3 regions of the Rhizobium viscosum genome follow, and region 2 is predicted to be linked to each of the others. Evidence: predicted binding sites of a transcription regulator. Region 2 holds the regulator's gene; each other region holds the start of a gene.

Region 1 (3,262 bases), on a different contig from region 2:
AATTATGAAAAACAAGCATCTATATGGGGTTTTGAAGAAGCGATGGCAAGCGCCGACCAACTGATCAACGCGTTCACGACGCTGCTCGTCACTATCGATCCGCCGGGGCTTGCCCCGCTCTTTCTCGGCCTTACTGTCGGCATGAGCCGCCCGGAGCGAAAACAGGTGGCGCTGCGCGGCACCACCATCGCCTTCATCATCCTTGCGGTCTTTGCGCTATTCGGCTCCAGCGTGCTCGGTGTGCTCGGCATTTCCATCGGCGCCTTCCGCCTGGCGGGGGGATTGCTACTTTTCTGGATCGCCTTCGAAATGGTGTTTGAGAAGCGCCAGGACCGCAAGGAAAAGACCACGGAAGTGGCGATCACCAAGGATCATATCGAAAATATCGCCGTCTTCCCGCTGGCACTGCCGCTGATTGCCGGGCCGGGCGCCATTTCGGCGACGATCCTGCTCGGAGGCACCCTGCCCTCCACGGTCGAACGTGCGCAGCTGATCGGGGTTATTGCCGGCTGCCTGCTGATCACGCTGGTGGTGCTTTTCCTCGCCGACCGACTTGACCGCTTCCTCGGCGTCACCGGCCGGGCGATCCTGACCCGCCTTCTCGGCGTCATCCTGGCCGCCCTTGCCGCGCAGTTCGTTGTGGACGGTGCAAAATCTGCTCTCAATCTGATCAGCGCCACGCCGACATGAAAACGGCGCCCAAGGGCGCCGTCATCAGAGCTTTCGGATAGCATCGATCAAAACGGGATGTCGTCGTCGAGATCGCGCGAGAAGTTGCCGCCACCGGTGTTACTGCCGCCGCTGCTTCCGCCGCTACGGCCACCACCACTGCGACCACCGCCGGACGACGAACCAGAGCCGTAGTCGTCGCCGTAACCACCGCCACCGAAATCATCGCCGCCACGACCACCGCCGAAGCCGGAGCTTGCGCCGCCACCTTCACCACGCCCATCGAGCATCGTCAGCGTCGAATTAAAGCCCTGCAGCACGATTTCCGTCGAATAACGATCGTTGCCGTTCTGGTCCTGCCACTTGCGGGTCTGCAGCGCACCCTCGATATAGAGCTTGGCGCCCTTCTTCACATACTGCTCGACGACCTTGCAGAGGCCTTCGTTGAAGACGACGACCGTATGCCATTCAGTCTTTTCACGGCGTTCGCCGGAATTGCGGTCGCGCCAGGTTTCCGAGGTCGCGATGCGAAGATTGGCGATCGGCCGGCCATCCTGCGTGCGGCGGATTTCGGGGTCGGCGCCCACGTTTCCGATCAGAATTACCTTGTTCACACTGCCAGCCATATCATTTCACCTTACTGCCGCCCTGACCGGCGGCGTTTAAACCATCAACACACTTTAAACCATAGAGGACAAGCGGTGCGCATCCAGCCCTGCTTAATCCACAAGGAATTTTGTTCTTTATTTGTTCTAATTATCCGCTATGATCCTGTCAACAGAATCGAAAACCTTTATTGTTCCGGACATTCAGCCTCGACTCGCCCGCTGGCATCACTAAATAAGGGCTGTTATTCCCCAAACGACTTGAAGCAGAGACGATGAGCGAACTGAAGACGATCTCCATCCGTGGCGCGCGCGAGCATAATCTGAAGGGCATCGACCTCGATCTGCCACGCAACAAGCTCATCGTCATGACCGGCCTTTCCGGCTCCGGCAAATCCTCGCTCGCCTTCGATACGATCTATGCCGAGGGCCAGCGCCGCTATGTCGAGAGCCTTTCGGCCTATGCGCGCCAGTTCCTGGAAATGATGCAGAAGCCGGATGTCGACCAGATCGACGGACTGTCGCCTGCCATCTCGATCGAGCAGAAGACGACCTCGCGCAATCCGCGCTCGACCGTCGGTACCGTCACCGAAATCTACGACTATATGCGCCTGCTCTTCGCACGCGTTGGCGTTCCCTATTCGCCCGCCACGGGCCTGCCGATCGAGAGCCAGACGGTGAGCCAGATGGTCGACCGTGTGCTCGCCTTCGAGGAGGGCACGCGTCTTTATATATTGGCGCCGATGATCCGCGGCCGCAAGGGCGAGTATAAGAAGGAACTGGCGGAGCTCATGAAAAAGGGCTTCCAGCGCGTCAAGATCGACGGCCAGTTCTACGAGATCGCCGATGCGCCAACGCTCGACAAGAAATATAAGCACGATATCGATGTGGTTATCGACCGTATCGTCGTGCGGCCCGACATGGCCTCGCGCCTGGCCGACAGTTTCGAAACGGCGCTGAAGCTCGCCGACGGCCTCGCCGTTGCCGAATTCGCCGACAAACCATTGCCGCCTGAGGAAACCTCGGCCGGCGGCTCGGCCAACAAGTCGCTCAATGAAACGCATGAGCGCGTGCTGTTTTCGGAAAAGTTCGCCTGCCCGGTCTCCGGCTTCACTATTCCGGAAATCGAACCACGGCTCTTCTCGTTCAACAATCCCTTCGGGGCGTGCCCGACCTGCGACGGTCTGGGTTCACAGCAGAAGATCGATCCTGACCTGATCGTGCCCGAGCCGGAGCGTACGCTGCGCGACGGTGCGATAGCACCCTGGGCCAAGTCGACCTCGCCTTATTACAACCAGACGCTGGAAGCGCTCGGCAAGCATTTCGGCTTCAAGCTCGGCAGCCGCTGGAACGACCTTCCCGAAAAAGCCAAGGATGTCATCCTGAACGGCACCGAGGAGAGGATTGAATTCCACTATGCCGATGGTGCGCGCTCCTACACGACCTCGAAGAATTTCGAAGGCATCGTTCCCAATCTCGAGCGACGCTGGAAGGAAACGGACTCTGCCTGGGCGCGAGAAGATATCGAGCGCTTCATGTCGGCAGCCCCCTGCCCGGCCTGCAATGGCTATCGCCTGAAGCCGGAAGCGCTGGCAGTCAAGATCAACAGGCTGCATATCGGCGAAGTCACGCAAATGTCGATCCGCATCGCGCGCGACTGGTTCGAGACGCTGCCGGCGACCTTCAATGCCAAGCAGAACGAGATTGCCGTGCGCATTCTCAAGGAAATCCGCGACCGCTTGCGCTTCCTCAACGATGTCGGCCTCGAATATCTGAGCCTTTCGCGCAATTCCGGCACACTTTCCGGCGGCGAGAGCCAGCGCATCCGCCTTGCTTCGCAGATCGGTTCGGGCCTGACCGGCGTTCTCTACGTGCTCGACGAGCCGTCGATCGGCCTGCACCAGCGCGACAACGCCCGTCTTCTCGATACGCTGAAGCACCTTCGCGACATCGGCAATACGGTCATCGTCGTCGAACATGACGAAGAT
Region 2 (3,262 bases):
GGCTTCACCAGAATACGGTTGCCCTTGCGTGTATAGGTCACCCCGTTAGCAGCCAAATGCGCTTCTGTCACGGCCAGATCGCCGACAGCAAAGCGGATCGCCCGACCGCGCAGACCACGATCGGTATCCGACGTGGCAAGATCGAAATAAGCCTCCAGCCCTTCCGGGGTCATCAGGCTGATCTTTGCGTTTCCGGTGGACACATCCAACCCGAAACTCGTGACATCAGCAGAAGCGGCTTTTGCCATCGAGCAAACGAACTCGCCGAAAGCTGTCGGCTCGGGGGCCGCGAGCACGATCTCTGCAATGCCTGTGACACCATTGGCATGGGCCTCCAGCGTATTCCGGTTGGCAGGGAGAGGATTGATGCGCTCGACAGCGAAGAGAAAGAAATCCGGTGCCCGGAGGTCGCCAGCGAAGGCGAGCCGGAAGCCGGCAATATTCTCCGTGCCATCCGGCATTTTCACCGGGCGCTCGAACTGCAACACAGAACCGGCACTCACACTGTCTTTCACGAATCGAGCATGTTCGTGCTTTGCATCCGCCGTCGCGAAGGCAATCGCAGACAGTCCTTCGCTACCGCACCGGAAACGAAAAGCCTGATTGCGGGCGGTGAAGACATTGCCTTCGCGCGCTGTCTCCTCGCTCACTTCGACGCTCGCAACGCCTAGCGGCTCCAGATAGGTTTTGTCGGCGAAGAAAACGCAGGCATTTTCCGTCCCGAAGGGATGGCGGGCATCCGGCGCGACGGTGAAACCAAGTTTGCCCAGTCTTTCGCGGGCAAGGTCGATATCGGTAACCGGCAAAACGAGATGATCGATCGGAAGCGTGACTTGGCTCATTAGGTCCCCTCCAGCAGTCACAAGGAGATGTGCTTCAGCAGGCGTTGCGAGACAAGGCCGGGAAGGCTTGGGGCCGAGAAAAATAAAATTCTCATCAGAATGAACAGAAGTTTTACGAAAATTTAGCTACTTGCGGAACACATATGGAACATATAGTGTCCGTTCTGGATTTGTTTCAAGACTGGGGTTACACGCCATGCTCACGCGCAAACAACAGGAACTCCTTCTTTTCATTCACGAAAGGATGAAGGAGTCAGGCGTTCCGCCGTCTTTCGACGAGATGAAGGATGCGCTGGATCTGGCCTCGAAATCCGGCATTCATCGGCTGATCACGGCGCTCGAAGAACGCGGCTTCATTCGCCGGCTTCCGAACCGGGCACGTGCGCTCGAAGTCATCAAACTGCCGGAAGCTTATAGCCCGAGCCTGCAGCCACGGCGTGGCTTTTCGCCGAGCGTCATCGAAGGCAGCCTTGGCAAGCCCCAGCCAGTAGCACCTCCCGCCTCGGCAAAGCCAGCACCTGCTGCAGACAACGGCAATTCGGTTTCCGTTCCTGTCATGGGCCGCATTGCCGCCGGTGTGCCGATCTCGGCAATCCAGAACAATACGCATGACATTACCGTTCCCACCGATATGCTCGGCTCCGGCGAACATTATGCGCTCGAAGTTCGCGGCGACTCGATGATCGAAGCCGGCATCTTCGATGGCGATACCGTCATCATCCGCAATGGCAGCACGGCTAACCCGGGCGATATCGTCGTCGCGCTCGTGGATGACGAGGAAGCAACGCTCAAGCGCTTCCGCCGCAAGGGCGCATCGATTGCGCTCGAGGCAGCAAACCCTGCCTATGAAACACGTATCTTCCCGCCGGATCGCGTCAAGGTTCAGGGAAAACTCGTCGGCCTCATTCGCCGCTATCACTGACCGGTGACTGGCCTGCGTCTGTGAATGTATCACTGCGCCAGTCATAGGCGCGGTGGCGTATCCAGGGTCTCTGCAATGGACCGAATGAGGTTACGACATCGATTCCCTTAGCGGTGAATCGAAGTTCGACAGAACCTGTCTTGCGCAGCGTCTCGCCGGTAAAGAGCAGCGCGCCGGAACGGCAACGGTCGAAGTGCAATCGGACGGGTGTCACGACGATATCAGCCGTATCGCAGGCTGGTCCGAGATAGGCAGCATCGTCGATGACGATCAGCCTCTTTCCATTGCCGAGCAAGGTGGTGCACCAGGCGCCCTTCAGGCAGGAGAAGCGTGACGCCGGGTTGATGGCGACTGCCTGTCTCATTGTCTCTCTGGCTTCATTCTGCTGATCGGGTGACAGTCGCAGTCTTTTGCCATCAGCCGCAGTCAGCGCACTTGCAGCTTGGAGCATAACCGGCTTCTGATGCTCTTCGATGGCAAGTGCCCTTTGCCATTGTTGGAAGATGAAGGCGGGCGGCTTTTCACGGTTCGAAGCCATCACCTCTCCATCGATTATAGCGACCAGGCTGCCATCTTCGGAGATGGTGATGTCGGGTATCGCCTCTGACGGAAACAGTACAACAGCGATCGTCGAGACCGCGACAATCGCCGTTCCCATGTGCCGTAGCCGGGTCCTGAGGAGGGTCAGCAGCAGAAAGCCAAGGACGGCTGTTGGAAAATACCAGCCGGGCAAACGGCCCACATCTATATTACCGCCCCAAGTCGATACCGTCTTTGCGATGACGATTACGAGATCGAGCCCGAAGCCTGCCACCTGCCATGCCCAGCCGTCCAGGCCAAAGGGCATCAGCAACATGGCAATCATGCCGAATGGCATGACGACAAACGTAATGACAGGCATCGCCGCGAGATTTGCCGGCAAGCCATAGGCCGTCAGCCGGTGGAAATGCTCGATCGAAAACAGTGCCGTCGAAAAGCCACCGATCAGCGACGTCAGGAAAACGCCACCAAAGAAGCCACCGACCACGAAGAAGGGTTTCATGATCGGAAGTTTGGCGAAGGCATTCTCCCGCATCGGTCGCCCCTTCCAGAGGTCGTATCCGGCGACCAGGGCAAGTGTTGCGGCGAAAGACATCTGAAAGCTTGGTCCGAGCACTTCCGATGGCGAGACCGCGAGGATCACGAGAGCGGACAGGGCGACGTTTCTGAGACTGATCGACGGCCGATCGAAGAAGACGGCAACCAGCATGATCGCCATCATGATGAAGGCGCGTTCCGCGGAGACGGCAAAACCCGAGATCAGATAGTAAGCAGTTACCGCTGCGAGTGCGCCGGCAGCCGCAATCTTCTTGGTCGGCCACGCATGTGCAATGCCTGGGAACAGGCTGAGGATGACGCGCAGACCGACGAAGAAGATACCGGCGGAGAGCGCCATGTTGAGGCCGGAGATCGCGATGATGTGGGCAAGACCGGATTGGCGCAGCGCTTCTGTCGTCTC
Region 3 (3,262 bases), 1.5 Mb from region 2:
GATCTTCATCAGGTCGCCACGCCGGCGCACGAGGCGGTCGGATGTGCGGGTGAGAAGGAGTCCATCCTGCGGCGCCCGGATATCGATATCACCTTCGGCAAAACCGGGTCGGGTGACGATCGTCGCCAGAAGCTCTCCTTCCGAGACACGCTCGCCGATATCGTGATGGAACAACACGGTGCCACCCTGCGGCGCGCGCACGATCTCGACATTGTCGAGTGGCACGGCTGGTCCGGAAAACGTGGTGTCTCCGGCTGCCCCACCGTTGACGACACCGCGCCCGATCAGGAATTGCAGCAGGCCTTCGGCATCCTTTTCGGCCATGCCGGGATAGACATCGCGCCGGCCACGCAATTCCACTGTTACCGAAAGCTTGCCGGGAAGCTTCGCCTTGCGCTCGCCCGGCACCTCATATTTCCAGGCAAAGCCGACTGCCTCTTCGAAGGCGGTGCTTTCGCCATCCGAAAGCAGCACCGCTTCCATGTCGAGCGCATTGGCGAGGTCTGCCGCTTCCGGCCAGAAGGCTTCGTCGATATAGGCATATTGCAGCGATTCATCGTCGCAATGCAGATCGAGCACCAGATCGGCTCCTAGCGCCATATGAATCAGCTCTCGCTTCAATCGATCCGTAGCCGGATAATCATCAAGACCGTCAAGCAACTCCTGCCGGTCGCGGACCAAGATCAGCGGAAAGTCACGGTTGAAATTCGTCCGCGAACCGAGATCGAACCTGCCTTGCAGCTCGCCGAAATGCGATTGCGCCGCTCCGATCGGATTTGCCTGCGGCACGAGCGTGATATCACCAGCGATCCGCTCTTCGCTTTCGGCCTGCCGCAGCTTGCCGCAGAGGAAATGCACCAGCGCCGTTCCCGGCAGTTCGTTCGCATGCAGTGCGGCCTGGATATAGACCTTCGGGGCGGCAGGATCGTTTCCCTTGAAACGGATGACCGGCAGCCGCCATTCGATGCCGGGCGTATCGCCGGGGATGTTGATCTCTGAAACGTCCACTGTCTCGCTCCGCGTGTGCATATTGGGTGGGGTGTTTTATAAGAATCCCCACCCGCGGTGCAAGCGCAGCTCAGCCGATGAGAGGCCATCGGTTGATGACGCGATGCTCGCTCTTCCCGTAGATGCTGTGGATTAGCAGGAACTCCTGGACGGTCCAGCGCACGGGTCGGTCGAGCTTTTCGGGCAGAACGGTCTTGCGATCATAAAGCATCGTCATGTGCGGCGTCAGATGCCCGCCGACATTATAGGGTAGTCCGGCCTCGTAGAGACCTTCCTGGATTTGGTTGCGAAGATCCAGCAGACCTTCGTTTTCCTGCCTGCCGCAGATTACGAAGGCTTGCGGTTGGCCGGGATGCTTGAAGCTCATGGCTTCGTCGAGAACAATTTCGAACGGTTGGGCACGCACTGTCGCGGCGACTTGTTCAGCGCTGAACACGATATCATCCGGGAGCCGACGGTAGGCACCGATGCCGTTTAGCGTGACATGAAGCACTGCGTTGGGCCGCGAGGGGCCGGTCAGAGAATGTCCATTCCGATACACTTGCGCGATGTCCAGCGCCTCGGATGCCGCTTCGATAGTTGGACGAAGCGCGAAGAAAATCCTGTCGTGAAATTCCCCGACAAGATTGGATTTCTTCTGGGGGCCTGCGCTATTCGGATCGAGTGGAAAATGAGGCATTTGAACTACGGACTACATCGCCCGCCTCCTTGTTGTTACAAGGAGGAGCGTATCAGGGCTGGCATTTTAGTCAAGAACAAAGCATGAACAAACTGTTTTGCTAGGATATTCAAAACAGAAACGGCCGCCTTTACGGCAGCCGTTTGCAGGCGCCAATCAAGCCAATCGGCGGCAGTTTCCCATAAGTAGAATTGAACACTTTAGGTATGGCAGGATTTAGATGCTGAAACACCCGCTGTTCATGTGCCTTAGCTATCATTCAGGCCTCTGGAGGCCGAAGCAAAAACGGGAACCGTATCAGATTCTCCAGATCTTCACTCCCACTCGATCGTGCCGGGCGGCTTGCTGGTAACATCATAAACCACGCGGTTGATGCCGCGGACTTCGTTGATGATGCGGGTGGCGGCGCGGCCGAGGAATTCCATGTCGTAGTGATAGAAATCCGCAGTCATGCCGTCGACCGAGGTGACGGCGCGCAGTGCGCAGACGAATTCGTAGGTGCGGCCATCGCCCATGACGCCGACGGTCTGGACCGGCAACAGCACGGCGAACGCCTGCCAGATGGCATCGTAGAGACCGGCCTTGCGGATCTCGTCGAGATAGATCGCATCGGCTTCGCGCAGGATCTCAAGCTTCTCGCGGGTGATGCCGCCGGGGCAGCGGATGGCAAGGCCTGGACCGGGGAAGGGATGACGGCCGATGAAGCTATCCGGCAGGCCGAGTTCCTTGCCGAGCGCCCGCACTTCATCCTTGAAGAGTTCGCGCAGCGGCTCGACGAGCTGCATCTTCATGCGCTCCGGCAGGCCGCCGACATTGTGGTGCGATTTGATGGTCACGGAAGGGCCGCCGGTGAAGGAGACGGACTCGATCACATCGGGATAGAGCGTGCCCTGACCGAGGAAATCGGCGCCGCCGAGCTTCTTGGCTTCGTCCTCGAAGGTCTCGATGAACAGGCGGCCGATGATCTTGCGCTTGGTTTCCGGGTCAGAAACGCCTTCAAGCTCGCCGATGAAGCGGTCAGAAGCGTCGACATGGATCAGGTGCAGATTGTAGTGCTCGCGGAACATGGCGACGACACCGGCCGCCTCGTCTTTGCGCATCAGGCCATGGTCGACGAGGATGCAGGTCAGCTGATCGCCGACGGCCTCGTGAATGAGAAGGGCCGCAACGGACGAATCCACGCCGCCGGACAAAGCGCAGATGACGCGCTTGTCACCGACCTGCTTGCGAATATCCTCCACCGCCTTCTGGCGGTAGGCAGACATGGTCCAGTCGCCCTTGATGCCGGCAATATTGTGGATGAAATTCGCGATCAACTTGGCACCGTCGGGCGTATGTACGACCTCAGGATGGAACTGCACGCCGTAATATTTGCGCTTCTCGTCGGCGATGAAGGCGTAAGGCGCGTTGGAGGAAGTCGCCACAACCTCGAAACCTTCGGGCAGTTTTGTCACACGGTCGCCGTGGCTCATCCAGACCTGATGACGCGAACCCTTGGACCAGAGGCCCTCGAACAACGCGCAGTCCTCATCGACCTCCAAGAAGGCGCGACCGAATTCGCGGTGATGGCCGCTT

The links. The regulator LexA, encoded in region 2, represses DNA repair genes until DNA is damaged. The targets are predictions, from matches to a motif close to TGTTCNNNNTGTGTTCNG.
Region 1: uvrA (excinuclease ABC subunit UvrA) is a predicted target of LexA. The motif match lies at 1,407-1,424, and genes of this name have one in related genera.
Region 3: H4W29_RS07985 (2'-5' RNA ligase family protein) is a predicted target of LexA. The motif match lies at 1,760-1,777, and genes of this name have one in related genera.

The regions. Positions count from the first base shown of each region.
Region 1 covers NZ_JADBEC010000003.1:429,720-432,981, forward strand. Annotated here, with positions in the region: gene H4W29_RS34165 (MarC family protein) at 43-690, shown strand; gene H4W29_RS34170 (single-stranded DNA-binding protein) at 738-1,295, opposite strand; gene uvrA (excinuclease ABC subunit UvrA) at 1,550-3,262, shown strand, end outside.
Region 2 covers NZ_JADBEC010000001.1:80,395-83,656, forward strand. Annotated here, with positions in the region: gene H4W29_RS00380 (VOC family protein) at 1-842, opposite strand, end outside; gene lexA (transcriptional repressor LexA) at 1,039-1,764, shown strand; gene H4W29_RS00390 (ComEC/Rec2 family competence protein) at 1,745-3,262, opposite strand, start outside.
Region 3 covers NZ_JADBEC010000001.1:1,587,321-1,590,582, reverse strand. Annotated here, with positions in the region: gene H4W29_RS07990 (succinylglutamate desuccinylase/aspartoacylase family protein) at 1-1,008, opposite strand, end outside; gene H4W29_RS07985 (2'-5' RNA ligase family protein) at 1,079-1,687, opposite strand; gene guaA (glutamine-hydrolyzing GMP synthase) at 2,002-3,262, opposite strand, start outside.